3 regions of the Nonomuraea sp. NPDC050022 genome follow, and region 3 is predicted to be linked to each of the others. Evidence: predicted binding sites of a transcription regulator. Region 3 holds the regulator's gene; each other region holds the start of a gene.
The links. The regulator HrcA, encoded in region 3, represses chaperone genes, less so after heat shock. The targets are predictions, from matches to a motif close to TTGGCACTCTCNNNNNGAGAGTGCCAA.

Region 1 (9,443 bases), on a different contig from region 3:
CGAAACGCCCACCCGCGAAGCCCTTTGGGCCGGAAGCGGGTGGGCGCTCAAATGGTCAGCGCTGGGTGGGCGCGACGACTACCTCGACGCGCTGGAACTCCTTGATGTCCGAGTAGCCCGTCGAAGCCATCGTCCGCTTCAACGCCCCCATCAGGTTCATGGACCCGTCGGCCACGCTGGACGGCCCGTGCAGGATCTGCTCCAGGCTGCCCACCGTGCCGAACGCCACCCGCCGGCCCCGAGGCAGGTCCGGGTGGTGGGCCTCCGAGCCCCAGTGGAAGCCATGGCCGGGGGCCTCCGTCGCGCGGGCGAGCGGGGAGCCGACCATGACCGCGTCGGCGCCGCAGGCGATGGCCTTGGCGATGTCGCCCGAGGTGCCCATGCCGCCGTCGGCGATCACGTGGACGTAGCGGCCGCCTGATTCGTCCATGTAGTCGCGGCGGGCGGCGGCGACGTCGGAGATCGCGGTGGCCATCGGTACGGCCACACCCAGCACGTTGCGGGTGGTGTGGGAGGCGCCGCCGCCGAAGCCGACCAGGACGCCCGCCGCGCCGGTGCGCATGAGGTGCAGGGCGGCCGTGTAGGTGGCGCAGCCGCCCACGATGACCGGCACGTCGAGCTCGTAGATGAACTGCTTGAGGTTCAGCGGCTCGGCCCGGCCCGAGACATGCTCGGCCGAGACCGTGGTGCCGCGGATGACGAAGATGTCCACGCCCGCGTCGATGACGGCCTTGTGATACTGCACCGTACGCTGCGGAGACAGGCGGACCGCCGTGGTCACGCCGGACTCCCGGATCTCCGCGATCCGGCGGCCGATCAGCTCTTCCTTGATCGGCGCCGTGTAGATCTCCTGCAGCCGCTTGGTCGCGGCCTCGGCGTCGAGCGAGGCGCACTCCTCCAGCAGCGGCGACGGGTCGTCGTAGCGGGTCCAGAGCCCTTCGAGGTCGAGGGGCGCCAGGCCGCCGAGGCGGCCGATCTCGATCGCGGTGGCGGGCGAGACCACGCTGTCCATGGGGGCGACGACCACGGGTAGTTCGAACCGGTAAGCGTCAATCTGCCAGGCGATCGAGACCTCCTCCGGGTCACGAGTGCGCCGGGAGGGTACGAGGCCGATCTCGTCGAGCGCGTAGGCCCGGCGACCGGTCTTGCCCCGGCCGATCTCCACCTGCTGAGTCATGTCTTACCTTCTGTGATAGTTCGGGGCTTCCACGGTCATCTGAATGTCGTGGGGATGGCTCTCCGTGAGTCCCGCCGCCGTGATCGGCATGAGCTCACAGTCGGTGTGCATCTGCGTGATCGTGCGGCAGCCGGCGTACCACATGCCCTGGCGCAGGCCGCCGACGAGCTGGTGGGCGACCGCCGCGACCGGTCCCCGGAAGGGGACCTGGCCTTCGATGCCCTCGGGGATGTATTTGTCCTCGCCGCCGATGTCGGCCTGCGCGTAGCGGTCCTTGCTGAAGGACATGCCGCCGCGCTCGCGGTTGCGGACCGCGCCGAGCGAGCCCATCCCCCGGTACGACTTGAACTGCTTGCCGTTGATGAAGATCAGCTCACCGGGCGACTCCTCGCAGCCGGCCAGCAGCGAGCCGAGCATGACCGTGTCGGCGCCGGCGGCGATGGCCTTGACGATGTCGCCGGAGTATTGCAGACCGCCGTCGCCGATGACCGGCACGCCGGCCGGGCCGCACGCCAGCGATGCCTGGTAGATGGCGGTGACCTGCGGCGCGCCCACGCCGGCCACGACGCGGGTGGTGCAGATGGAGCCGGGGCCCACGCCGACCTTGACCGCGTCGGCGCCCGCGTCGACGAGCATCTGGGCGCCCGCCCTGGTCGCGATGTTGCCGCCGATGACGTCGACCTTGCTGTTGGCCTTGAGCTTGGCGACCATGTCGGCCAGGCCCTTGGAGTGGCCGTGCGCGACGTCTACCACGACCACGTCGACGCCCGCCTCGATCAGCGCCTTGGCCCGCAGCTCCGCGTCACCGCCGACGCCCACGGCGGCGCCGACGACCAGGCGGCCGTCCGCGTCCTTGGTGGCCAGCGGATATTGCTCGCTCTTGGTGAAGTCTTTGACCGTGATCAGACCGCGCAGCCGGCCGTCGGGATCGACGAGGGGCAGCTTCTCGATCTTGTTGTGCCGCAGCAGCTCGAAAGCGCCGTCACGCGACACCCCGACCGGGGCGGTGACCAGCGGCATCGGGGTCATGACCTCGCGCACGGGCCGCGACTGGTCGGTCTCGAAGCGCATGTCGCGGTTGGTCACGATGCCGACGAGTACGCCGGACAGGTCGGTGACGGGCACCCCGGAGATCCGGTACGTCGCGCACAGCCGCTCCACGTCGGCCAGGGTGTCGTCGGGAGTGCAGGTGACCGGGTTGGTGACCATCCCGGCCTCGGACCGTTTGACCAGGTCGACCTGCTGGGCCTGCTCCTCCACCGACAGGTTGCGGTGCAGGATGCCGATGCCGCCCTGGCGGGCCATGGCGACGGCCATGCGAGCCTCGGTGACCGTGTCCATCGCGGCGGAGACCAGCGGGATCGACAGATTGATGCCGCGCGACAGGCGTGAACCGGTGTCCGCGTCACCAGGTTGCAGGTCTGAATAGCTTGGGACGAGCAACACGTCGTCGAAGGTCAGACCCGTCTCGGTGAACTTGGACATGCTGCGGCCCCTCCTGCCGATGCTGATGAGGCAAGTCTAGGGCCTAGATGCAAAACGTCCCGAGGCCGGGAGCACGATGACCCCCACGGCCCGTCGTACCCCCGGCATCCCAAAGAGCCGGAGGATGGGGCGGTCGGTGATCCGCCCCATCCTCCGGCCACCGACATCCGGGCGGAAGCGCATAAAGCGCCACCGAACCCCCCTCCGCGTCCTGATGGCAAGCGCTGCCAGCTCAAGTGGATGCCGACGCTGGGTTAAGCCTGCGTTACTCATCGGCACACCGCAATGTGAAAACGTGCAATTGCACGAAGCTGCACATGTGGCCAAGGAGTCCACGCAAGGAGCGGACAAGGACGTATCGCCGAGTTATTCTCACGGCACGCCCGTGTCCCCCCTACGGAGCCCCTTATATGCGTAGCGAGTCCCACACCCTGTCCGACCCTCTCGCGTCCGCTCCCCTCGCGTCCGCTCCCCTCGCGGACGCTCCCCTCGCGACGCTGGGCCTCGACCCGGCCCAGACCGCGCTTTACACGGCGGTGCTGCGCCTGCACAGGGCCACGCGTACCGAACTGGCCGAGGCCATGGACGGTCCCGTCGACAAGGTGAGCAGACAGCTCGACGATCTCGTCAGGCTCGGGGTGATCGACGAGCAATCGGGCGAATACCTCGCCCGGCACCCCGCCGCCGCGCTCGGCCGGCTGATCGCCGAGCGCCTCGACCGGCTGGCCGAGGAGAGCAGGCGCATCGACTCCGCCCTCGGCTCGATCCGAGGGCTGATCCGCGACTACGACGTGGGGCACGACTACCAGAACGGCGCGTTCCGGGTTGAGATGGTGAGCGGGGCCGACGTGCTCTACGAGAGCGTGGTGGGCATGGCGGTGCAGTCCCAGTCCCCGCCGATGCACCTACTCACCGCCATTCCCGACGAGCGGACGATGGCGGACTTCGTCCGAAAATTTGCCGATCCTTGGATCGACGCACAGCAGCGGAAACTCCTGAACGTGCGGGCCGTCATCCCGGTCTCCACGCTGACCCTGCCCGGCGTACGCGACCAGCTGACCAGACTGCTGGCCACCGGCGGGACCGTACGCACGCTGGCCCGGGTGCCGAGCTGGTTCATGACCGCCGGGCCCGACGCCGCCGGCCTGCCCGCGCTGTGGGGCGGCAACCTGCCCGACCACGCCTACAACTTCTACCTGGTACGGACCCCGATCGTCGTGGGCATGCTCAGGTCGCTCTTCGAGGAGCTGTGGGGCCGGGCCGTACCCCTGCCCTGGGGTCGCCGGGGCGAGGGCGTGGTGCAGGTGCTGCGGCTCGCGGCGCAGGGCATGTGCGACGACTCGATAGCCCGCCAGCTCGGTGTCTCCGTACGCACGGTACGGGCCAGGTTCGCCGACGCCATGGTTCAGCTTGGCGCGCAATCACGCTTTCACGCAGGTGTGGAGGCCGCCCGGCGTGGATGGCTGAGCTAATAGCCACCGCGGTGGCCGCATCGGTCATATGGTGGGAAGGTGCTGGAAGACGTCCCCCGCGACCCGTTCGCGGACGACCCGAACGACCCTTCCTCAGCGATGGGCGAGCTCGACGACGCCGAACCGCTGACCGCCGCCGAGCGCGACGAGGCCATTACCGACCTGGCCGACGTCGAGGTCTTCCGCTCCTTGTTAGAGCAGCAGGGAGTGCTGGGCCTGGTGCTCGACTGCCCGGAATGCGGCGAGCAGCACTTCTTCGACTGGGAGCTGCTGCGCGGCAATCTGCGCCAGATGATCGACAAAGGCCAGCCCCAGATGCACGAGCCGGCCTTTCACCCTGACCCGGCCGACTACGTGACCTGGGAATACGCCAGAGGCTACGTCGACGGTGTCATCGACACCGAGGAGCGCCGCTGATCCACGTCGTCCAGCAGCGCGGCGAGCAGCCGCGCGGCCGGATCGCGTGAATCGGGCAGCTCGCCGCGGGCCAGCACGTCGAGGAGCGCGTCAGTCTGCTCCTCCGGCGTCAAGCCGACTCCAGTTCGGCCATCTGCCGCAGCCTCGCCAGCGCTCGATGCTGAGCAACACGGACCGCACCTGGTGACATACCGAGTACATTACCGGTCTCCTCCGCCGACAGCCCCGACACCACCCGCAACAACAGCAACTCGCGCTGGTTGTCGGGGAGCCTGGCGAGCAGCCTGCGGGCGTACTCCACCTCGATGTAGCGGACCACCGTCTCCTCGGGCCCCGGTCCGTCGTCGGGCCCGTCCGGTAGATCCTGAGTCGGTACGGCCGAGCGGACCGAACTCCGCAACGCGTCGGCCACCTTGTGCGAGGCGATACCGAAGACGAAGGAGGCGAAAGGCCGTCCCATGTCGCGGTATCGCGGCAGCGCGGACAGGACCGCGATGCACACCTCCTGGGCTACGTCATCGGCAATGTGATATTGCCCTGAAACCCTGCCCAGCCTGGCGCGGCAATAGCGCACCACCATCGGACGCAACTCGCCGAGCAGGGATTCGATCGCACTGCGATCTCCCTGTACGGCGAGGCTCGTCAGTTCCCTTAGGTCGGAGTCATCCGTCCGTGCCGGAAGTCTCGACGCGAGCCTTACCCCAATTTTGGCGTCGGCGACGCTTCCCTCGCTCACGATAGGCATGATGCCCGCACTGATCGGGCCTGTCGTCATCGCGAACGGCTACGGATTGGTCACATTGACGCGGCGATAACGGGCAGTAATCAACCGGCCACACTAAGCCTTTATTACGGAAGAATATTTCATCCCATAACCCAAAATGTGCAGAAATTGTCAGACGCCTAGACGCTTAAGCCACACATCCGGTTTACCCGAATAAACCACTTTCCCGGTTCATCGCCCTTCGCTCACCCTCTCAGCAGCATCGACAGGATTGCCCGTATGTCATATGCCATACATGGCTTTGCGGGGGTTGGAGGCCAGGGGCGCGCCGGAGAAAGCACACGACCCGCACCTGTAATCAGGCACGGGTCGGGTGAGGAAGGAAGGGCTCAGTGGCCGTGGCCGTGACCGTGGCCCTGACCGGCGGCGGCCGGCTCCTCCTCCGGCTTGTCGACGACGAGCGCCTCGGTGGTGAGGAGCATGCCGGCGATCGACGCGGCGTTCTGGACGGCCGAACGGGTGACCTTGACCGGGTCGATGACGCCCTGGTCGAGCAGGTTGCCGTACTCGCCCGTGGCGGCGTTGAGGCCGTTGCCCGCCGACAGCTCCGAGACCTTGTGGGTGACCACGTAGCCCTCGAGACCGGCGTTCTCGGCGATCCAGCGCGTCGGCTCGACCAGCGAGCGGCGGACGATGGCGACACCGGTCGCCTCGTCGCCCGTCAGGCCCAGGTCGTCGAGGTCCTTGGCGACGTGGATCAGCGCGGAGCCACCGCCGGAGACGATGCCCTCCTCGATCGCGGCGCGCGTAGCGGAGATCGCGTCCTCGAGGCGGTGCTTCTTCTCCTTGAGCTCCACCTCGGTGGCGGCGCCGACGCGCAGCACGCACACGCCGCCGGCCAGCTTCGCGAGGCGCTCCTGCAGCTTCTCGCGGTCCCAGTCGGAGTCAGACTGCTCGATGGCAATCTTGATCTCCTTGACCCGGTCCTCGATCGCCTGCTGGTCGCCGCCGCCGTCGACGATGGTCGTGTTGTCCTTCGTCACGACGATGCGGCGGGCGTTGCCGAGCACCTCAAGGCCGACGTTCTCGAGCTTGAGGCCGACCTCCTCGCTCACGACCTGGCCACCGGTGAGGATGGCGATGTCCTGCAGCATGGCCTTGCGGCGGTCGCCGAAGCCCGGCGCCTTGACGGCGACCGAGGTGAACGTGCCACGGATCTTGTTGGTGACCAGGACGGCCAGGGCTTCGCCCTCGACGTCCTCGGCGACCACGAGCAGCGGCTTCTTGGTCTGCGCGATCTGCTCGAGCAGCGGCAGGAAGTCGGAGATCGAGGAGATCTTGCCCTGGGTGAGCAGGATGTAGGCGTCTTCGAGGACGGCCTCCATGCGCTCGGGGTCGGTCACCATGTAGGCCGACAGGTAGCCCTTGTCGAACTGCATGCCCTCGGTGAACTCGAGCTCCATGCCCATGGCGTTGGACTCTTCGACGGTGAGAACACCGTCCTTGCCCACCTTGTCGAACGCCTCGGCGATCAGGTCACCGATCTTGGCGTCCTGAGCGGAGATGGTCGCGACGTTCGCGATCTCCTTCTTGTCCTCCACCGGGCGCGCGCTGGCCAGCAGCTTGTCGCTGACCGCCTTGGCGGCCTTGTCGATGCCGCGCTTCAGCGACAGCGGCGAGGCGCCGGCGGCCACGTTGCGCAGGCCCTCGCGGACCATCGCCTGAGCCAGGACGGTCGCGGTGGTGGTGCCGTCACCAGCGACGTCGTTGGTCTTGGTGGCGACTTCCTTGGCGAGCTGGGCGCCGAGGTTCTCGTAGCGCTCCTCCAGCTCGATCTCACGAGCGATGGTCACGCCGTCGTTCGTGATCGTCGGAGCACCGAACTTCTTGTCGATGACGACGTTGCGGCCACGGGGGCCGAGGGTTACCTTCACGGCGTCCGCGAGGGCGTTGACGCCACGCTCAAGCGCGCGGCGTGCGTCCTCGTCGAACGCTAGGATCTTCGCCATGCTGAAAGTCCTCTCCTAGCGTCGAAAGCCCCGGCCGCACGCGCTCAGAGGAGACGCGCGCCCGGGGCCTGACGCATCCGGCTTACTTCTCGATGATCGCGAGAACGTCGCGGGCGGAGAGCACGAGGTACTCCTCGCCGCCGTACTTGACCTCAGTGCCGCCGTACTTGCTGTAGAGGACGATGTCGCCCTCAGCGACGTCGAGCGGAATACGCTTGTCGCCGTCCTCATCCCAGTTGCCCGGGCCCACCGCGAGGACCTTGCCCTCTTGCGGCTTCTCCTTGGCGGTGTCAGGAATGACCAGGCCGGAAGCGGTCGTCTGCTCGGCCTCAAGCGGCTGAACCACGATGCGGTCGCCGAGCGGCTTAACGGGAACCTTGGTGGCGGTCGTCACGATCGGACCTCCCCTTCAGATTTGAATGATCTAGAAGAGGCGACCAGCGGGGCCTGCCGTCGCGGGTGTCAGACCTGCCTCGTCGCACGTTGGCACTCTCAAGGGGAGAGTGCCAACAGGAAACATATGCAAGAGGGGCTTGACAGTCAACACGAACGCGTCTGCTCAGAGCGATAAGGCCCAAGAGCTTGCCCAAGGTTGGGGGTAATTGGGGTGACACGGGCTGTTGGCGCAGGCGAACGCCTGAGCCCCCACCTCCGCGTACAGCGGACCTTCCAGCCACCGCGCCCGCGCATGGCGGCCGTTCCAGCCGTCCGCCGTACGCGCACGGCGAACGTTCCAGTCCACCACCGTACGCGCACGGCCGCAGGCTGGAGTGCGGCGGGGAGACGCTAACGTCGGGTGACGTGGATCTCGACGCCTTCACCGAGTTGCTCACCCCGCGCGGGCAGCGCGCACTCGCCGAGGCCGTCGAGGTGGTGGGCGCCGATCCGGTGGTCGCGGCGACGAGGCTGCGCAGGTCGTACGACGCCGACCTCACTTCGGCCGCGCTCACCCAGGCGGCGCTGCGCGAGCGCGCCAAGGCCAAGTTCGGCGCCGACGCGGCCCACATGTACTTCACTCCGCACGGTCTGGAGCAGGCCACCCGAGCCGAGGTCGGCGCCCACCGGGCCCGCCGCCTGGCCGGAACCGCCGGCGGGACGCGGGTCGTGGACGTCTGCTGCGGCATCGGCGGCGACTTCCTCGCCCTGGCCCGCGCCGGCTGCGTCGTGGACGCCGTGGACCTCGACCCGCTGACCGTCGCCGTCGCCCGGGCCAACGCGGAGGCGCTCGGACTCGCGGATCGGGTCACCGTACGCCAGGCGGACGCCGCGACGGTCTCGCCCGAGGACTACGACTGGCTGTTCGCCGACCCCGCCCGCCGGACGAGCCGGGGCAGGACGTTCGACCCCATGGCCTACTCGCCGCCGTGGCCGGTCGTGCTCGACCTGGTCGCCAGGGCTCGGCGGGCCTGCTTGAAGGTGGCTCCGGGCATCCCGTACGAGTTCATCCCGGGCGAAGCCGAAGCTGAGTGGGTGTCGTACAAGGGCGAGGTGAAGGAGGCAGCCCTCTGGACCGGCCCCGCCGAAGGGCCGGCGCAAGCCGAAGGGCCGGTGCGAAGCGAGGGGGCGGCGCGAGGCGAGGGGGCGGCGCGAGGCGAGGGGGCGGCGCGAGGCGAGGGGGCGGCGCGAGGCGAGGGGGCGGCGCGAGGCGAGGGGCCGGTGCGGCGTGCGACGTTGCTGCCCGGCGGCGAGACGCTCGTCGCCCGCGGGGCCGAGGCGCCGACCGGCCCCGTCGGCCGCTTCGTGTACGAACCCGACGGGGCCGCGATCCGCGCGCACCTCGTCGGGGAGGTCGCCGAGATGGTCGGCGGCCGTCTCCCCGACCCGATGATCGCCTACATCACCGGCGACGAGCCGTTCGACACCCCATGGGCCGCGCGTTACACGGTGGAAGAAGTGCTGCCGTTCTCTCTGAAGCGCCTCCGCGCCACTCTCCGCGAGCGGCAAGTCGGAAATGTCGTCATCAAGAAGCGAGCCTCGGCGGTCGACATCGAACGACTCAGAAATGACCTGCGACTTTCGGGTGACAAATCTGCGGTAATCATACTTACCCGCATCATGGATAAGCCTTCCGTCCTGATTTGTCACCCATCCCCACCTGCGCAAATGGCAAAGTAGGGCATTATCGGGTCAACCCCGATCTTTTACTTCGCTCCTGACGG
Region 2 (9,443 bases), on a different contig from region 3:
ACCAGCACCTTGCCCGGCAGATCGCGGGCGGCCTCGGCGACCAGGCGGCGGATGACCGGCGCCCATGGCTCCGCCTCACCGGCGTTCCTGATCTCGCCGTCGACCACCGTCTGCAGGCCGTACAGACCGAAGAGCCGCACGCCGGGGGCGCCGGAGAAGCGGTCGCGCAGGAACGCGGCGGGGCGCGCGGAGACGACGGCGACGCGGGCGAACAGCTCCGCCAGCGCGCCCAGCCGCTCCACCGCCCCGGGGACGGGGAGCACCGCGTCGGGATCATTCATGATGGGCGCGACAGTGCCGTCGAAATCGAAGAAGAAACCCGATTCCCGGGCCGCGGAAACGGTGGCGGAGATCGCCTCGGCGAAGCGCAGCGGTGCGCGAGAGGTCGCCATGTACGGTGACGATAGAACAGGCCGCCGGACTTCGATAGACGCCTATTCGTATTTCGGGTGGACCTGGCCGGAGTTCGTTCCGCCGCCGGTTGGAGTGGTCTTCGCGATGCGGGCGAGCGCTTCGGCGTCCTTTACCGTCACCTCGCCGTCGCCGATCTCGACGAGCTCGCGGCGCTCGAAGGACCGCAGGGCCCGGTTGACGCTCACCCTGGTCGCGCCGATCTCGGCCCCCAGGCCCGCCTGTCCGGCGTGCAGCTGGACCCGGCCGCCTTCGCCGCGTCGTACCAGCCACTTGGCCACCCGCGCGGAGACGTCTAGCACGACCGCGTCCGTGAGCCGCTCATCGAGGTCGCGTACGGTCTGGGCGAGTGTACGCATGAGCCGGGCCGCCACCGACGGCTCGGTGGCGATCACCTCGAGCACCGCCACGCTTGGCAGGTAGGCCACCTCCACCGGCGTGAGGGCCGTCAGCGTGGCCCGGTGCGTGCCCTCCACCAGGAGGGTCGTCTTGTCGAACGCCACGGGTGCGGCGTCCACCGACAGCACCACCTCGCGGCCGTCGACGCTCACCCGCCCGGCCTTGACCCGGCCGTCGAGCAGCACGATCAGCTGGTCGGCCGGGTCGCCCTCGGTGCAGAGCACCTGCCCCGCCGGGTAGCGCCGCTGCCGCGCGACGGACTCCAGCCTGCGCAGCCCTTCTTTGCCCAGCTCACGGAACATCGGGAGGGCGGCCAGCGTGTGCGTCATGTATCAGGTGATACACCACGGCCGTGCCCGGTGTTGCGGCGACCGTCCAGCTCGCGGGCCTAGCGTGCGGGTATGGCGAGATTTGTGGTGCAGCTGGCGTTCGACGGCGATCCCCGGCGGCTGGCCGTCCGGCCGGCACATCGGGACCATCTGCGCGGGCTCCATGACCAGGGGCGGCTGGTGACGGCGGGGCCGTGGGCGGACGACAGTGGGGCGTTGCATGTGTACGAGGCGGCCGATGAGGGGGAGGTGCGGGACATCCTCCGGAGCGATCCGTATACGGCGGTGAACGGGTATGAGGTGGTGCTGCTCAAGGAGTGGACGCCGATTCTTTAGCAGATCACCCCATACCCACAGGTCACGCGGGCGCTGCCGTCAGGTGCGCTTCCAGAACGGGCGGCGGGGCGTACCCGGCGCGGACGATCCGGTCGGGGCCGAGGGTGATCCGCTCGTGAGAACGGTGAGCACCTCGATGGCGTGCGCCCGCAGCGCTTCGGCGTCGATGCCCGGTTGCTCCGCCGTCTGCAGCTCGCGGCCCAGGGCGGCCAGCTCCGGATGCCCGCCCAGGAAGGCGGCCAGCGCCGACAGCCGGGAGCCCAGATCCGCCAGGTAGAGCGGGTCGGGAGCGCCGAGCAGCGCCCGGAGCCGGTCGAGCTCGACGACCAGCTGCGTCCTGACGGACTCCAGGCCGGGCCCGCCCGGCCGGGGAGCGGCGGGCGGCGCGAACCGCGGCGACGGGCTCATCCGCCCACCGGCCGAGCTACCGCCGAAACCACCGGCTGAGCCTCCCCCAGGGCTGCGGGGCGCGGCCCCGCCGGGCCCCCTGGTGCGGCGGGTCGCGTCTGGGTCGCCGGTCTCCTGGGTGCCCATGAGGCCGTGACTCTGGCCGGGGGCGAAGCCCGGGTCGGGGATCGACATGGGGCGGGATGGCGCGGCCATCACCGCGGCCTGGGCCATGAAGGGCATCATCGGCGGGTTCTGCGGCATATCCCAGCCGCTCGGCGGCTCCACCGGCTGGATGACGCGGTGCTCCGGCTCCCCTTCCGCCACCTTTCTGGTGTCGATCGCCACGTAGGCGGTGAAGCGGCACAGGACGCCGTTCTCCAGCGAGACCCGGACGATCTCCGCCTCCAGCTCGTGCTCGCCCATGGCGTACCGGTCCTCCAGCTCGCGCAGGTGCGCGCGGGCCCAGACGGCGCGGATCGCCGGGTTGTCCACCACGGTGCCCGTCACCTGCTGCTCCCACGGGGCGCCCGACGCCAGCCCGCGTACGGTCACCGACGAGCCGTCCCGGTAGCGGCCGTGCACGCGCAGCGGGACGCCCGGGAAGATGGAGCCCAGGTGGGTGACCGTGCCGGGCTCCACGTCGAGGCCCTTGAGGGACAGGTCGGTCACGAGGGGCGCGCCGATGCGGCGGTGGATCTGCTCCATGGCGGCGTCCAGGCGGTCCTCCGACTCGACCAGCTCGCAGCGGCCCGCGCCCAGACCGGCCAGCCGGCCCAGGAACCCGGCGTTCACCGCCCGGTCGATGCCGACGGTGTGCACCCGCATGGCCGACAGCGCGCCGCCGGTCTGCTCCAGGATCTGGTCCTCGTGGCCCACCTGTCCGTCGGTGACCAGCACCAGGACGCGTTCGCGCCCGTCCTGGTCGCGGAGCAGGGAAATCGCCCGGCGCAGCGGCTCCAGCAGTTCGGTGCCGCCGCGGGCCTCCACGCGCGCGAGATGTTCGACCGCGCGGTAGCGGTTGCGGTCCGAGGCCGTCACGAGCCCCTCGAACGCCTCCTCCACCACCGAGTCGAACGTCAGCACCGCGAAGCGGTCCTGCTCCGTCAGCGTGTCGACGATCCGCGCCGCGGCCCGGCGCGCGGCGACCATCTTCCAGCCGCCCATACTGCCCGACCTGTCCAGCAGCAGTACGAGGTCACGTGGCGTGCGCGGCGACTCCAGCGCAGGGGGTAGCACGGTCAGCGAGAACGCGCCCCGGCCGTCGAGCTGCAGCGCGGTCGAGGCCTCGAACGACAGCCGCAGGATGAAGTCGCGGTCCAGCCGCTCGCCCGGCCGCAGCCGTACGGTATGACCCTCCTCCTCGACCACGTGCAGGCTGGAGGACAGCTCCCGCAGGTCCAGCCCGGCGGGGTCGATCGTCGCCGTCAGCGACAGGCGTACCGGGTCGGGGAAGCCGGGCAGGAGCACCGGCGGCGTGATCCGCGAGGCGTCGGGCACCGCGTCGGTGTCGGGCGCGGTGCCGTCGCCGGCGCCGGGGCCGTCGAGCGGCGTGCCCGGAATGTAGCGGGGGGCGACGACCAGCGGGAAGCGGAACGTGGCCGCGCCGTCCTCGTACGGCAGCGGCTGGCTCAGCGTGAGCCGGACCGTCACCCGCTCGCCCGGCAGCAGGTTGCCCACCGTGATCGTGAACACGTCGGGCCGGTCCTCCTCGGCGATCGCGGCCCGCTTCCCCTCGCGCAGCGCCCGGTCGTAGTCGGCCCTGGCCTGGCCGCGCTCCTTGAGCACGCCGTCGATCACCCGATCGTCGGCCTCCATCCTGAACCCCGTCACCGCCGCCCTGTCGGGCAGCGGGAAGACGTAGGTGGCCTCCAGCGTGACGTCGTACGGGTTGCGGAAGCCCTGCGTCACCTCGACCTCGGCCATCAGGCCGGAGATGTCGGCGGACACGTCGACGCTCTCCAGAGGCAGGTTCCCGCGCGCGGTCCGCAGCGCGCCGAACCCGGCGTCCGGCACCGGCAGGCACCGGGTGGGCTCGAGCGAAGTGATCTTCATGCTAGCTTCCTCTCTTCGAGCAGCGCCAGCAGCGGTGCCGCCGCGGTGAGTACCGCCTGGATGTCGTCTTCAGCCGGGGTACGGCCGGCACCGTCGAGCACGAGCGTCACTCCGTCGGCCAGCCTGATCCCGCGCACCAGCGCCCCGTGCCTCGTCGGCCGGGGGAGGTGCCCGGGCCGGCCCGCACCGTCGGACGGGGGAGGATCGGCCGGTCGCGGAACGCCGATGGGCGGGGGATGCGGAAGGGCGGGACCGGTCGCATCGGCGGGGTGCGCGGCCCAGAACCGTCCGCGCGGGCTCCCGGACCGAGCCGCCGAGCCGTCGGGGAGGGCCGGCGGCTCAGGCGTCTCGCCCTCCGGAAGGTCCGCGGCATCGTGAGCCGCCTCACCCTGGGGCGCGGGCGTCGTGGCGTCCAGAACGGCCGCCGTCGCCGCGACATCCTCGTCCAGGGGCGACCATCCGGGGTGGGCCGTCCGCTCCAAGGTCGTGTCCGTGGCGCCGGTCAGGGCGGTCTGGATCTCCGCGATCGAGCGCCCGGCCGCCTGCAGCCGCTTGATGGCCACGAGCTGCAGCAGATGCCGCCGGCCGTACTGGGCGATCCGGCCGCGCCTGGTCAGTGGCGGGTCGACGAGGCCGATCGTGGTGTACCACCTGATCAACCGTTCGCCGGGCACGTCGCGGACCCGGCCGTTGAGCGGCTGCGCGTGCGGCTGGGCGTGCGCGCGCAACGCGTCGGCGGCGCGCTCCGCCAGCTCACGGATGGTCCAGGTCTCGCTCATACCTTCACAATTACACTGTCACTATTGCAGTGTCAACCGAGGGAAAGCGGGCAAAGGGGGTGGGTCGCAAAGAGACCCTGATGTCGAACCACGGGGAGGAACACATCATGGCTACGATCACCGGTCCGCTCTCGGGCGAGGCGAAGAAGACGGTCGCGACGGCCCTTCAAGGAGCTCTGGTCGATCTCCTCGATCTTTCGCTGCTCGCCAAGCAGATGCACTGGAACCTGACCGGCCCGCACTTCCGGCAGATCCACCTCCAACTCGACGAGGTCACCGCCCTGGCCCGTGAGCACGCGGACACCATCGCCGAACGCGCCGTCGCCCTGAGCATCAACCCGGACGGCCGCGCGGCCACCATCGCCAAGTCCACCAAGCTCTCGCAACCGGAGAACGGCTGGATCGAGGACGGCAAGGTCGTGGCGACGATGACCGACATCCTGGAGGCCGTCGGCAAGCGAATGCGTGAGCGTGTCGCCGCGACCGACGAGCCCGACCCGGTCAGCCAGGACCTGCTCATCGCGGTGGCTCAGGACATCGACAAGCAGCACTGGATGTTCCAGGCCCAGCGCTGACACCGCCACTGCCCGCGCTCCCGGGCGGCCGGCGCATCGTCGCGCTCACCTGACGGCCAGAGATTTCGCGCAGAGTTTGATCTCGGGCCTCCCTGTCATTCATGTCGGCGGGGTCGACTAGCGTGGCACCTAGAGGGAGGCCTCACGATGTCCAGCAAGACTCTCCTCCGCACGGGCCCGCTCTGGCAGGGCGGGATGAGCCCTTACGGCCCGCTGGAGCCGCCAGGCGGCGACGATGTGGCGCTGCCCGGGGGGTTCAGCGGCCGGGTCGTGGCCCGCTCGGGCCAGAAGGTGGCCGGGCTGACGTGGCACGCGGCACCCGACGGCGGTGCGTGCTTCCCTGACGGCACCGGCTGGATCTACGTGTCCAACTCCGAGCTGCCGCTGCTCGGCGGCGCGTCCGCGCTCCGGTTCCGCGCCGACGGTTCGATCGCCGACGCCTACCGCATCCTGTCCGGCACCGACCGCAACCGCGCGGGCGGCGCGACGCCGTGGCACAGCTGGCTCTCCTGCGAGCTCGGTGACCGCGGCCAGGTGTTCGAGTGCGATCCGTACGGCATGCGGGCCGGGCGCCCCCGCCTGGCCATGGGCCGGTTCAAGCACGAGGCCGCCGCCTGCGACCCCGACCGGCAGGTCGTCTACCTGACGGAGGGGGAGCCCGACGGGTGCTTCTACCGGTTCAGGCCCGGCGATTGGGGCGATCTCACTGAGGGCACCCTGGAGGTGCTCTGCCTCGCCGGTGACTGGAAGCCCGTGCCGTCGCCCGCCGCCCTGCTCAAGGCCACGCGCCACCAGATGGACGACGCCCGCCACTTCGACGGCGGCGAGGGCTGCCACTACGCCGGCGGGGTCTGCTACTTCACCACCGAGGGCGACAGCGGCCTGTGGGCCTACGACGCCGAGACCTCCACGCTCGACCGGATCTGCGACGGCGTACGCGCGATCACCGCCGCCCCCTCGGGCGACCTCTACGTCGCCAGGCAGTCGACGGAGATCGACGTCATCACCCCCGACCGGGCGGTCACGCCGTTCCTCAAGCTCGGTGGCCTCAGCGGGGCCGAGCTCACGGGGCTGGCGTTCGCGCCCGACGGCGGGCGGCTCTACTTCTCGGCCAGACGGGGCCGCGACGACGGCCGCACCTTCGAGGTGGCCGGCCCCTTCCGCGCCTAGCCCGGTCGCGCACGTCAGCTCCGCCGGATCGCGGGGAAATGCCCTCCGGCCCGAGTACGGCAAGCTGGTCACGGAGGCGGCTCGCACGCTCACCGAAAGGCTCTGAGCGACCGGTGGCCTAGAGGTCGCGGCTCCACTCCTGCTCGGTGACCTCGATCCCGTTCTCTGACTCCGTGTGCTCCGACTCCAGCTCGAACCCGGCCCCCTGGTAGATGCGCCGCGCGCTGTCCAGGCAGTCGCGGGTCATCAGCGTGATCCGCTTGTAGCCCTCGGCCTTGGCGTGGCGCAGGCACTCGCTCACGAGCCGTCCGCCCAGCCCCAGCCCGCGGGCCGACGGCTCGACCAGCAGGAGCCGGAGCCGCGCGGTGGTGTCGTCCTCCCGTACGCAGAACACGCACCCGGCGGGCTGCCCGCCGACCTCGGCGATCCACCCCATGTCGCGCGACGGGTCGTAGGCGCCGATGATCCTGGCCACCAGCCGCTCGAAGTCCATGCCCCAGCCGTACTCCCGGCTGTAAAGGACGCCGTGCCGGTAGACGACCCAGCTCAGGTCGCCCGTGCGCAGGGGCCGGATCACGTACGGCTCGCGCTCGCCGGTGCCCTCCAGCAGCGTCCTGATCGTGGCCATGCTCGCGACCAGGCGTTCCTGCCCCGGTTCGGGCAGCGTTGCCAGCAGCCGCTCGGCCTCCTCGGCCGACCGCGTGTCCAGCAGCCCGTACGACTCGACGCCCGCCGCGGTGAGCCGGACGACCTGCTTGCGGGCGTCGGTGGCCGCGCGCTCCTTCGAGATCAGCCCGTCGCCCTCGAGGCGGGTCAGGATCCTGCTCAGGTAGCCCGCGTCGAGACCGATGAGGGCGCGCAGCTCGCCCGTCTCCAGCCGGCCCGCGTGCCCGAGCTCGAACAGCACTCTGCACTCGGCCAGCGAATAGGGAGAGTCGAGCATTCCGGCCTGAAGGACGCCGATGACCTTCGTATAGAAGCGGTTGAAGGCCCTGATCTCGGCGACCCTTGCCTTTGTCAACGAACTCATTGCTTTAGTCAAGCATGAGAGGATGCCTTCTGTGAAGCACCTGTATATAGGCGGATATGGGCCCGGCATCGTCACCCCCGGCGGAGAGCTGACCCGCCTCACCTCGTCCTCGTTCCTGGCCGCGCATCCGAAGCTGCCGGTGCTGTACGCGGTGGGCGAGCTGGCCCAGGGCTGGCTGAGCGCGTTCAGCACGGAAGCGGCCGCGCTCGCCCCGCTGGACGAGCGGCCCAGCATGGGTGACAGCCCCTGCCACGTGGCGGTCGATCCGGAGGGCGATCTGCTCGCCGTCGCCAACTACGGCGACGGCACGGTCAGCCTGCATCACCTCGACTCCCGCGGCGCGTTCGAGGGCCGCCCGATCGTGCTGCGCCATGAGGGCTCCGGGCCGCACCCCGAGCGCCAGCAGGGCCCGCACGCCCACCAGACGGTCTTCCACGACGGCCTGCTGTACGTCTCCGACCTGGGCACCGACCAGATCCGCCGCTACACCCCCGAGGGCGAGGCGCTGGAGCCGCTGCGCCTGACCCCGGGCACCGGGCCGCGCCACATGGTCTTCGCCGGCTCGCGCCTGTACGTCGTGGGCGAGCTCGACGGCATTGTCACCCTCATCGACGGCGAGAAGACGGCGGGCACCCTCGCCTCGCGCGCCGAGGGCGTCAACCAGCCCTCCCACCTCGACCTGGACGGCGACTTCCTGTACGTGGCCAACCGCGGCCCCAACACGATCACCGTACTGCGGGCCGAGGACCTGACACTGGTGGCCGAGGTGCCGTCGGGTGGCGAATGGCCCCGGCACTTCGCCATCGCCGGCGACCGCCTGTACGTTGCCAACCAGCACTCGGGAGTGGTCACCGAGTTCGCGCTGAAGGACGGCGTACCCGAGCCGACGGGTGAGGTGCTGGAGGTCGACAGCCCCTCTTGCGTGCTGCCGGCGTAAAGAGCCTCCTGGGTGCCGCCGATGTAAAGGTCCTTACGCGTCCTGGGCCCGCTTGCGTGCTGCGGGCGTAAGGACTTCCCCAAGTCGCCGGCCCGGTGGGCGGGCGGTCGTGACCATGGTGCGCTGTGCGCAAGTCCTTGATCGTCCTGATCCTGCTGGCGTCCGCGTGCGGCAGCACCACCCCCGCCGCCCCGGCCCACCCGCCCGCTCCGGCGCCCGAAGCCGCCGCGCCCGCCCCCGCTGAGGTGCCGGCCGCCCGGACGGTGCGCTGGCGCATCACCGAGCGCGGGGCGGAGCACGAGATCGAGGGATACGCCGACCGCGTCAGCGTGCTGCCCGGCGAGCGGTTCCGGATGCGCGTCTCCACGACCGCGCCGCGCTTCACCGCGCACGCCTTCCGCGTGGGTGCCCATCCGGCGGAGGTCTGGCACTCAGGCCCGCTTCCCGGGGTACGTCAGGCGCCGCCCCAGACGGTGGAGGGCATGGTCACGGCCGCCCACTGGAAGCCCTCGCTCACCGTCGACACGACCGGCTGGCGGGAGGGCGCCTACCTGGTACGCCTGGACGCCTCCAGCGGCGGCCAGCGCTACGTCCCGATCACCGTACGCTCGGCCTCGACACAGGGGCGGGTGGTGCTGGTCAACGCGGTGACCACCTGGCAGGCGTACAACCTGTGGGGCGGCCGCAGCCTCTACCAGGGTCCGGGCGGGTTCGACGACCGCTCGCGCAAGGTGACCTTCGACCGGCCCTACGACACCTCGGGCGCGCGGCTCTTCCTCGACTTCGAGCTGTCCGCGATCGAGCTGGCCGAGCGGAGCGGCGTGCCGCTGGCCTACCTGACCAGCCTGGACCTGCGGCCCGGTGTCCTCGACGGAGCCAGGGCCGTGGTGTCCCTGGGGCATGACGAGTACTGGTCGCCCGGCATGCGCGCCGCCGTCACCCAGGCCCGCGACGCCGGCACGAACCTGGCCTTCCTCGGCGCCAACGCCGTCTACTGGCGCATCGGGCTGTACGGCCGGATGATCGCGTGCGACA
Region 3 (9,443 bases):
GGCTCGCCGGGAAGGCCCCGGACACGACGGGGCCCGCGGCCGAGGAGCCCCACCGGCCCGCCACCGGCCGCCCGCGCCGCCCGCCCGATCCCGTGGCCGTACGCGACGTGCTCCGCTCGGCCCTGAGCGCGGCCGGGTCGGGCCGCGCGGTGCTGGGGGAAGTGGACGACGCCCTGCTCAGGGGCACCGCCGTCGCCGAGATCGCGCATCTGGTGACCGAGTTGGTCGACAACGCGCTGACCTGCTCTGCGCCCGACACCGAGGTGGAGATCCGGGCCAGCACCCGCGAGGGCGAGTGCCACATCGCGATCGTCGACCAGGGCGTGGGGATGACCGAGGGAGAGCGCGCCGCCGCGAACGCCCGGCTGCGTGGCGAACGGCGCTTCTTCGCCGCCCCCACCCGCTACCTCGGCCACTACGTGGTGGGCAGGCTGGCCGAGCGGCTCGGCGTGCGCGTGTGGCTGGACGAGTCGCCGCCACACGGCATCACCGCCCGGGTGGCCCTCCCGGGCGAGCTCCTGGTGCCCTCACGGGTCACCGGCCGCTGAACGCGTCCGTTCAGCGGCTGTTGAACGCGTCCGTTCAGCGGCCGTTGAACGCGTCCCGCAGCCGCGAGAAGAACCCCTGCTGCCCGGGGGCGAACTTCCCGGGCGGCCGCTCCTCGCCACGCTGCTTGGCCAGCTCGCGCAGCAGCCCCTCCTGCGCCTCGTCGAGCCGCAGCGGAGTCTCCACGTTGACGTGGATGAGCAGGTCGCCGCGGCCCGTCTCGTTGAGCCGCTGCACGCCCCTGCCGTACATCGTGATGACCTGGCCCGACTGCGTGCCCGGCCGCACGTCGACCTCCTCGGAGCCGTCGAGCGTCTCCACGGCGAGGTTGGTGCCGAGCGCGGCGGCCGTCATCGGGATCTGGACCGTGCAGTGCAGGTCGTCGCCGCGCCGCTCGAAGATCTCGTGCGGGCGCTCGACGATCTCCAGGAAGAGGTCTCCGGGCGGGCCGCCGCCGGGGCCGATCTCGCCCTCACCGGCGAGCTGGATGTGCGTGCCGTCCTCGACGCCCGCGGGGATGCGGACCTTGATCGTACGGCGGGTGCGCACGCGGCCGTCACCCGAGCACTCCTGGCACGGGTGGCGGATGATCGTCCCGAAGCCGCCACACTGGGGGCACGGCCTGGAGGTCATGACCTGACCCAGGAACGACCGGGTGACCTGGGAGATCTCGCCGCGTCCGTTGCACATGTCACAGGTGTCGGGGTGGGTGCCGGACGCGGCGCCCGCCCCCTGGCAGACCTCGCAGAGCACGGCCGTGTCGACGACCAGCTCGCGGGTGGTGCCGAAGGCGGTCTCGCTCAGGTCGAGCTCGACGCGGATGGTCGCGTTGCGCCCTCTCCTGGCCCGCGAACGGGGCCCGCGGGCGCCACCGGCCGTGCCGAAGAAGGCGTCCATGATGTCGCTGAACGGGAAGCCCGCGCCGAAGCCGGCCGCTCCCTGACCCGCGCCGGCGCCGCCGAAGGGGTCGCCGCCCAGGTCGTACATCTGACGCTTGTTGGCGTCGGACAGCACCTCGTAGGCCTGCGTGATCTCCTTGAACCGCTCCTGGGTCGCGGGGTCCGGATTGACGTCGGGATGGAGTTCGCGGGCAAGCCTGCGGTAGGCCTTCTTGATCTCTTCCTGACTGGCGTCACGGCGCACCCCGAGGGTGGCGTAGTAGTCGCTGTTTGCCACTTATCGACCTCTTATGATGCAGCCAGGATTTGGCTGACGTAGCGTGCCACCGCGCGCACGGCGCCCATCGTCACGGGATAGTCCATCCGCGTGGGGCCTAGCACGCCTAGCCGAGCCAGTTCGTTGTCGCCAGAACCGTACCCGGTTGCGACGATCGACGTGCCACGGAGGAACGGGTTCTCCGAGCCGATGCGCACGGTGAGCGTGGACGGGGTGTCTGTGGAAGTCTCGCCGAGCAGCCGCATGAGCACGACCTGCTCCTCCAGTGCTTCGAGCACGTCGCGCAGCCCGGTCGAGAAGTCGGCCCCGGCGAGGTTGGCCGCACCGGCGAACACGATCTTCTCATCGTGGCGCTCGACCAGCGTCTCGAGGAGCACCGACAGGATAGTGGCCACCACGGGACGGTCCTCGACGGGCAGCCGTTCGGGCAGGTCGGCGACCTGATCGGGGACGTTGAGCAGGCCGCAGCCGTCGAGGGAGGCGTTGAGCACCGCGCGCAGGTGCGCGATGCGGGTGTCCTCCACCACTTCGGGCAGCTCGACCACCCGCTGCTCGACGCGGCCCGTGTTGGTGATCAGCACGAGCATGATCCGCCGGTCGTGCAGGGGCACGAGCTCGACGTGCCTGACCGTCGAACGGGTCAGCGTCGGGTATTGCACGACCGCGACCTGCCGGGTGAGCTGCGCCAGCAGCCGCACCGTGCGGGTGACCACGTCGTCGAGGTCGACCGCGCCGGCGAGGAACGTCTCGATCGCCCGGCGCTCCGCCCCGGACAGCGGCTTGACCTGCGAGAGCCGGTCGACGAACAGGCGATAGCCCTTGTCCGTCGGCACGCGGCCCGCGCTGGTGTGCGGCTGGGTGATGTAGCCCTCCTCCTCCAGGGCGGCCATGTCGTTCCTGACCGTCGCTGGGGAGACCTTCAGGTTGTGGCGTTCGGCGAGCGCCCTGGAGCCCACCGGCTCGTTGGTGGACACGTAGTCTTCGACAATGGCGCGGAGCACCGCCAGCTTCCGATCGTCGAGCACGCGCTCACCTCCTACCTCTGCCTTTCAGGAAACGACAGGTCTAGCACTCTGTGTTCCCGAGTGCCAAGTGTACGGCTCCCGCCCACAAGGTGCGATAACACCGGAGCTAGCGAGTGGCCGCCCATAGGGCGCACACTGGCCGATATGACCGATGACTCCCAGCCCCCCTCCTACGGTCCGCCGCCGGGACAGGGTCCGTACCAGGGGCAACCTCCCCAGTTCGGCCCGCCGCCGCCCCAATATGGTCCGCCGCAATACGGCCAGCAGTACCCCCAGCCCGGCCCCTACGGGCAGCAGCAGCCGTACCAGCCCGGACCTTACGGCACGCCGCAGCGTTTCGGCCCTCAGGTTGACCCGAAGTTGATCAGACCGCGATTGCGGTGGATCGCGGTCGCCTGGGGACTGGCCCTGCTCGCCGGTCTGGCCGGGGTGGGAGTGTTCGTCAGCGGCATCCTGAACACGGTGGGCGCGGTGGCCCCGTCCAAGACGTTCACGGCGGGCCAGAGCGTCACCGTGCCGCTGGACCCGGTAGAGAAGCCGGTGGTGTACCTCGCCAGTGAGAGCCAGGTCCACTACATGTGCCGGATCGACGGCGGTCCCGGCCAGGCCAAGCTCGCCAAGACGTCGGGCACCGAGCGGGTCACCGTCAACGGCACGCAGTGGCAGCTCATCCTCGTGGTCAACGCGCCGGCCAAGGGCGACTACCAGTTCACCTGCACGACCCAGGAGCCGACGAACGTGCGCTTCGGAGTCGGCCGCGACTTCGCCGCCGCCGCGGGTGGGCTGGTGGGCGGTGTGGCGGCGCTGGTGGTGATCCCGGGTCTGGGCGTGCTTGCCGCCGTCATCACGACGATCATGGTGGTGACCCGGCGCAGCTCTCATCGCAAGCGCCTTGCGGCGGGCGGGTGATTTGCTACGGTCCCCGTGTGTACGACGGCGATGTTCTAGCGGGAAATTGGCGGCGGCCGGGCAAGGGCAAGATCCCACAGGTGCCCGCCGAACTCGATCTGGTCGTGGAGGACGCCGAGAGCGGCTTCTGCGGCGCCGTGGTGGCCTGCGACAAGGAGGCCGTCACGCTGGAGGACCGCTTCGGCAAGCGCCGCCTGTTCCCGTTCGCGCCCGCCGCGTTCCTGCTGGACGGCAAGGTCGTGACGCTCGTACGGCCGGCCGCCCCGGGGGTGTCGAGCCCCAGGCGGAGCGCGTCCGGCTCGATAGCCGTCGAGGGCCTGCGGGCCAGGGTGGCCAAGGAGAGCCGCATCTACGTGGAAGGCGTGCACGACGCCGCCCTCGTGGAGAAGATCTGGGGCCACGACCTCCGGGTGGAGGGCGTCGTGGTCGAGTACCTGGAGGGCGTGGACGACCTGCCCGCGATCGTCGCCGAGTTCGGCCCGTCGCCGGAGCGTAGGCTGGGCGTGCTGGTAGACCATCTCGTACCGGGCTCCAAGGAGAGCCGGATCGCCGCTCAGGTGACCTCACCCCACGTGCTCGTCGTGGGCCATCCCTACGTGGACATCTGGCAGGCGGTCAAGCCCTCCGTGCTGCGGATCCCGGCCTGGCCGGACGTGCCGCGCGGGGTGCCGTGGAAGGAGGGCGTGATCGCCGCCCTCGGCTGGCGGATGGAGCCGGCCGACGCGTGGCGGCGGATCCTCGGCGCCGTCTCGGCATTCACGGACCTGGAGCCCGAGCTGCTCGGCCGGGTCGAGGAACTGATCGACTTCGTTACGGAGGCACCATGAGCCAGGATCCCCCGCAGCCGCCGCCGGACGATGATGCGACGCGGCGCATCTCGCAGTCGGACATCAACCCCGAAACCCCTCAGCAACCGGAGTACGGCGCCCAGCCCGGATCGGGTCCGACGCCTGGGTATGGCGGCCAGCCTGGATCTGGTCCCGCGCCCGAATATGGCGGCCAGCCCGGATCGGGTCCCGCGCCTGAATATGGCGACCAGCCCGGATACGGAGCTCAGCCCGGCTCCGGTCCCGCGCCTGGGTACGGCGGCCAGCCTGGCCCCGGTCCGACGCCCGGGTACGGTTCCGGGCCTCAGGGCGGTCCTGGGTCGGGGCCGCAACCTGGTTACGGTTACGGGCAGCCTGGATCCGGTGGCTATGGGCAGCCTGGTTCTGGTGCCTACGGACAGCCTGGTTCCGGCGGCTACGGCCAGTCGCCCGGTTACGGTTACGGGCAGCCGCCCACGCCGCAGCCCGGCTACGGCTACGCGGCCCCGCAGCAGCGTCCGCCACACGTCCCCGGCGTCTACGGTCCGCGGCCGGGCAGCGACGACACCACGATGGCCATGCTGGCCCACCTGCTCGGCCTGCTCGTCTCCTGGATTGGCCCACTGATCATCTACCTGATGAAGCGGGACGAGTCACCCTATGTCCGCGACCAGTCGGCCGAGGCGCTGAACTTCCAGATCACGATGTTCATCGGCTACGTCGTCGCGGGCCTGCTGACGGTCGTCCTGATCGGGATCATCCTGTTCCCCATCATCTGGATCGTGTCGCTGATCTTCCACATCCAGGCCGCCGTCGCCGCCAACAAGGGCGAGAACTACCGCTACCCGATCGCCATCCGCATGGTCAGCTGAGCCGATCGCGTACCAGAGTCGGCTGAGCAGATCCCGTACCAGGGCAATGTTCAGCCGAGCAGATCGCGTACCAAGGCATCGGCCAGGAGCCGGCCGCGCAGGGTGAGCACCAGCCGCCCCACCTTGAACGGCTCCGGCTCCAGCAGGCCGTCGCCCAGCGCCACCGCGACGGCCGTACGCGCGCCCGGAGCCACATCGGCGACCGGATAGCCGGAGGCCAGCCGGAGCTCCAGCATCAGCCGCTCGGCGTCGCGGTCGTCGTCGGCGAGCACTTCGCGCGCGTGCGCGGGCGAAGTGCCCGCGGCCAGGCGCTGCGCGTAGGCGGCCGGATGCTTGACGTTCCACCAGCGGGTGCCGCCCACGTGGCTGTGCGCGCCGGGGCCGACCGCCCACCAGTCGCCACCGGTCCAGTAGAGCAGGTTGTGCCGGCACCGCGCGTCGTCGTCCGTGGCCCAGTTGGACACCTCGTACCAGCGCAGGCCCGCCTCCGCCAGCAGCGCGTCGGCGATCTGGTAGCGGTCGGCGGCCACGTCGTCGTCGGGCATCGGCAGCTCGCCGCGCCTGATCCTGGCGGCCAGCCGCGTGCCGTCCTCCACGATCAGCGAGTAGGCGGAGACGTGGTCGGGCTCGGCGGCGATCGCCGCCTCCAGCGACGCCCGCCAGTCGTCGTCGGACTCGCCCGGCGTGCTGTAGATCAGGTCCAGGTTGACGTGCTCGAAACCGGCCTTCTTGGCCTCGTGTACGGCCTGCGCCGCCCGGCCGGGCGTGTGCTGCCGGTCGAGCACCTTGAGCACATGCTCCCTGGCGCTCTGCATGCCGAAGCTGACCCGGTTGAAGCCGCCGTCCAGCAGCCTGCCGAGGTAGGCCGGGTCGACCGACTCGGGATTGGCCTCCGTGGTCACCTCGGCGCCCGCCTTGAGCCCGAACTCCGCGTCGATCGCGCCGAGGATCCGGCCCAGGTCTTCCGCAGGCAGGAGGGTGGGCGTGCCGCCCCCGAAGAACACGGTCTCGACCGGAAGCTCCACGTCACCGAGGACGCGTCGTGCCAGCCGTACCTCCTCGATGGCCGTGTCGGCGTAGTCGCGGTGCGAGGCACCGGGGCCCAGCTCGGCGGCGGTGTAGGTGTTGAAGTCGCAGTAGCCGCAGCGCGTCACACAGAACGGGACGTGCACGTAGAAGCCGAACGGACGCTCGCCGAGACCGCGCAGCGCGCTCTCGGGCAGGTCGCCGGACGGGGGCGCGGGGTCGCCGTCAGGCAAGGTGGATGGCACGACTCCAGTGTGCCCGTTGCCATTGACTGCCTGATCCAGCGGCTCTACGATCCGTGAAACTTATAGGAAAGTTTCCTAATTGGGGATCGCCTGGTGAAGACGAAGATCCTGATCGCGCTCTCGCTCCTCCTCGGTCTCTCAGCGGTCGCGGTGCCCGCCGAGGCCCATACCGGCTTCAAACGCGTCGCCTACTTCATCCAGTGGGGCGTCTACGGCCGCAACTACCACGTCAAGGACGTCGAGGCCAGCGGCGCCGCCGCCAAGCTGACCCACCTCAACTACGCCTTCGGTTTCGTCAACGCCGAGGGGACCTGCTACTCGGCCGATCCCTGGGCGGACTGGCAGCGCCCCGTACCGGCCGAGCAGAGCGTGGACGCCGTCGCCGACGCGCCCGGACAGGCCCTGAACGGCAACCTCAACCAGCTGCGCAAGCTCAAAGCCAAGCACCCGGGACTGAAGGTGCTGATCTCGCTGGGCGGCTGGACCGGGTCCCGCTACTTCTCCGACGCCGTCCTCACCCCCGAGTCCCGGGCGAAGCTGGCGCAGTCGTGCGTCGACCTGTGGCTGCGCGGTGACCTGCCGGGACTGGCGGCGGGCACGGGGGCCGGCGTGTTCGACGGCATCGATCTCGACTGGGAGTGGCCCGGTTCGTCCGGTGCCGATGGGAACGTCATCAGACCCGAGGACAAGCGGAACTTCACCCTCTTCGCGGCGGAGCTGCGGTCGCGGCTGCGGGCGTTCTCCACGTCGACGCAGCTGACGGCCTTCCTCCCGGCCGCCGCCGCCAAGATCGACGCCGGGTACGAGGTGCGGCAGGTGTTCAGGCAGCTCGACTTCGCCACGGTCCAGGGATACGACCTGCGGGGCAACTGGGAGCCCCAGACGGGCCACAACGGCAACCTGCTGACGGACCGCCGCGACCCCAACCCGATCCGGTACAGCGTCGACCAGACCGTACGCGACTACCTGTCACGCGGCGCGCCCGCGAGCAAGATCGTGGTCGGCGTCCCCGCGTACGGCCAGGGCTGGACCGGGGTGACCGCCGGCGGCGACGGCCTGTACAAGCCCGCCACCGGCCCCGCACCGGGCAAGTGGGGTCCGGGGACGGAGGACTACAAGGACCTGGCGACCAAGCCCGGCAAGCGGTACCGGGACCTGCGTACGGGGACGTTGTGGCTGTATGACGGGAACGAGTTCTGGTCGTACGACGATCCGGCGGTGATGCTGCAGAAGGCGGCCTACATCCGGCTCAAGGGGCTGGGCGGGTCGATGATGTGGTCAATCGACCAGGACGACTCGCGCGCCTCGCTGACGTCGGCGCTGTACTCGGTGCTGCGGTGATCACAACGCTGCTCGCAAGGTGCGGTTGATCGTGGTGTGCGGGCGTGCTTCCCGCCGCGCCGCACACCGCCTTCGCATCTGATCCGCAGTCCGCACCCTCGCCTCGCGCCGCAGCTGCCGTCCGTGCTCGCGTCGCGCCCGGATACCGCCTGCCCGTCAGAGGCCACGGATGCCACGGATGCCACGGATGCCGCGAATCGAGCCGAGCTCACGAACGCCGCGCATTCGCCAGGGGTCACGGATGCCACGAGTCGGACGGAGCTTATGGAGCGTCTTTGAGGACCCGCTCCGCGATCCGGTCCCATCGGGGGCGTAGCCCGGCACGGCCGGCAGTCGGCGCATCAGCTCCCGATCCCCGTGATAGGCCGGAAACGACGACCGATCCACCGCCCATGCTCTCCACCCCAGGGTGGAGATCCAGGACTCAACCCCCAGTCCGATCCGCCGCCACACCGCTCCTCCCTACCGTCAGACCCATGGATCCCCTGCTGAGCGCGCTGCTCATCCCCGCCGTCGTCATCTTCGTCGTCTACCGGCAGATGATGACCCGCCCCACCGCCAGAAACGGCATCGTCTACGTCTCGGCCGCCCTGGTCGCGCTGGGCCTGCTGACCGGTGGCCTCATCGACACCACCCACCTTGCCCTCAGCCTGGCCCTCGTGGCCGTGGAGGCCATCGCCGCCGTGGTCTTCGGTGCCGTCCGAGCCGCGACCGTACGCGTCTGGATGGACGAGGCCGGGGTGACCTGGTCGAAAGCCACCCCCTTGACTCTTCTGGCCTGGCTGGCCTCGGTCGCGAGCCGCGTGGGCCTGTATTTCGCCGGCACCGCCCTCGGCCTGGGCGTCTCGACCTCCGGCATCCTGTTCTTCGTCGGCCTTACCATCGGCGCCCAGGCCCTGCTCGTCGCCCGTCGCGGCCGCGCCCTTTCCGGTACGACCGTGCGGGCGGATAATTTCGTGGAGTGATGCCTGACCCGTCAAAGATCGTCCCCTTCGTCCTGCGGTTGGGGGCGATCGTGGTGTTCGTATGGGCACAGATACGGGCCAAGCCCACGCTTGGTTTGACCGGCACCAGCTTGACGGTCACCACACTGACCTCGGCCATAGTGATCATGCTGCTCGTCGTCCAACTCCCCCTGACCCGCAAGACGTCCACACTCCGACAGGACCACAAGTCCCCGCATCCCTCACCGCCGCCGCGGCCCAATCCGGCTCAGCGGCGAGGGCGCGGTCCTGCTCGGCCTCGACGCGGGCAAGCTCGACCGGCTCTTCCAGTCGCGGCCCGACCACCTCAGGACCAAGTGATGCCCCGACCACCGCTGGACCACGTGGAGTCACGCCCGTCCGAGCCCTTCGGTGTGTCGCGAAAGGGAGCCGCGTTCGGCGTACTGGTCAGAGCGATCACCTCCCGTGCGTCCCGCATCACGATCGCGGCCCGCCAGTCCGTCAGAGCAGTCGCGGCCCGACCTCCCATCGCGGCGATCACGTCCCGGGCGCC

Region 1: the regulator HrcA is predicted to act here: its motif matches at 7,768-7,794, upstream of groES (co-chaperone GroES).
Region 2: the regulator HrcA is predicted to act here: its motif matches at 4,706-4,732, upstream of ACIBO2_RS07845 (DNA starvation/stationary phase protection protein).

Annotation. Positions count from the first base shown of each region.
Region 1 covers NZ_JBITKE010000022.1:62,721-72,163, reverse strand. Annotated here, with positions in the region: gene ACIBO2_RS56130 (GuaB3 family IMP dehydrogenase-related protein) at 56-1,177, opposite strand; gene guaB (IMP dehydrogenase) at 1,181-2,662, opposite strand; gene ACIBO2_RS56120 (helix-turn-helix domain-containing protein) at 3,073-4,134, shown strand; gene ACIBO2_RS56115 (DUF5319 domain-containing protein) at 4,174-4,551, shown strand; gene ACIBO2_RS56110 (hypothetical protein) at 4,512-4,664, opposite strand; gene ACIBO2_RS56105 (sigma-70 family RNA polymerase sigma factor) at 4,661-5,296, opposite strand; gene groL (chaperonin GroEL) at 5,665-7,284, opposite strand; gene groES (co-chaperone GroES) at 7,367-7,681, opposite strand; gene ACIBO2_RS56090 (methyltransferase domain-containing protein) at 8,086-9,399, shown strand.
Region 2 covers NZ_JBITKE010000002.1:290,827-300,269, reverse strand. Annotated here, with positions in the region: gene otsB (trehalose-phosphatase) at 1-392, opposite strand, end outside; gene ACIBO2_RS07865 (Crp/Fnr family transcriptional regulator) at 435-1,139, opposite strand; gene ACIBO2_RS07860 (YciI family protein) at 1,212-1,475, shown strand; gene ACIBO2_RS07855 (VIT domain-containing protein) at 1,515-3,917, opposite strand; gene ACIBO2_RS07850 (MerR family transcriptional regulator) at 3,914-4,696, opposite strand; gene ACIBO2_RS07845 (DNA starvation/stationary phase protection protein) at 4,804-5,271, shown strand; gene ACIBO2_RS07840 (alkaline phosphatase PhoX) at 5,419-6,441, shown strand; gene ACIBO2_RS07835 (GNAT family N-acetyltransferase) at 6,560-7,471, opposite strand; gene ACIBO2_RS07830 (lactonase family protein) at 7,494-8,408, shown strand; gene ACIBO2_RS07825 (N,N-dimethylformamidase beta subunit family domain-containing protein) at 8,534-9,443, shown strand, end outside.
Region 3 covers NZ_JBITKE010000010.1:406,781-416,223, reverse strand. Annotated here, with positions in the region: gene ACIBO2_RS39885 (sensor histidine kinase) at 1-548, shown strand, start outside; gene dnaJ (molecular chaperone DnaJ) at 583-1,722, opposite strand; gene hrcA (heat-inducible transcriptional repressor HrcA) at 1,734-2,747, opposite strand; gene ACIBO2_RS39870 (hypothetical protein) at 2,892-3,656, shown strand; gene ACIBO2_RS39865 (DUF3097 domain-containing protein) at 3,674-4,483, shown strand; gene ACIBO2_RS39860 (DUF4870 domain-containing protein) at 4,480-5,334, shown strand; gene hemW (radical SAM family heme chaperone HemW) at 5,385-6,605, opposite strand; gene ACIBO2_RS39850 (glycoside hydrolase family 18 protein) at 6,699-7,946, shown strand; gene ACIBO2_RS39845 (hypothetical protein) at 8,423-8,911, shown strand; gene ACIBO2_RS39840 (sensor histidine kinase) at 9,250-9,443, shown strand, end outside.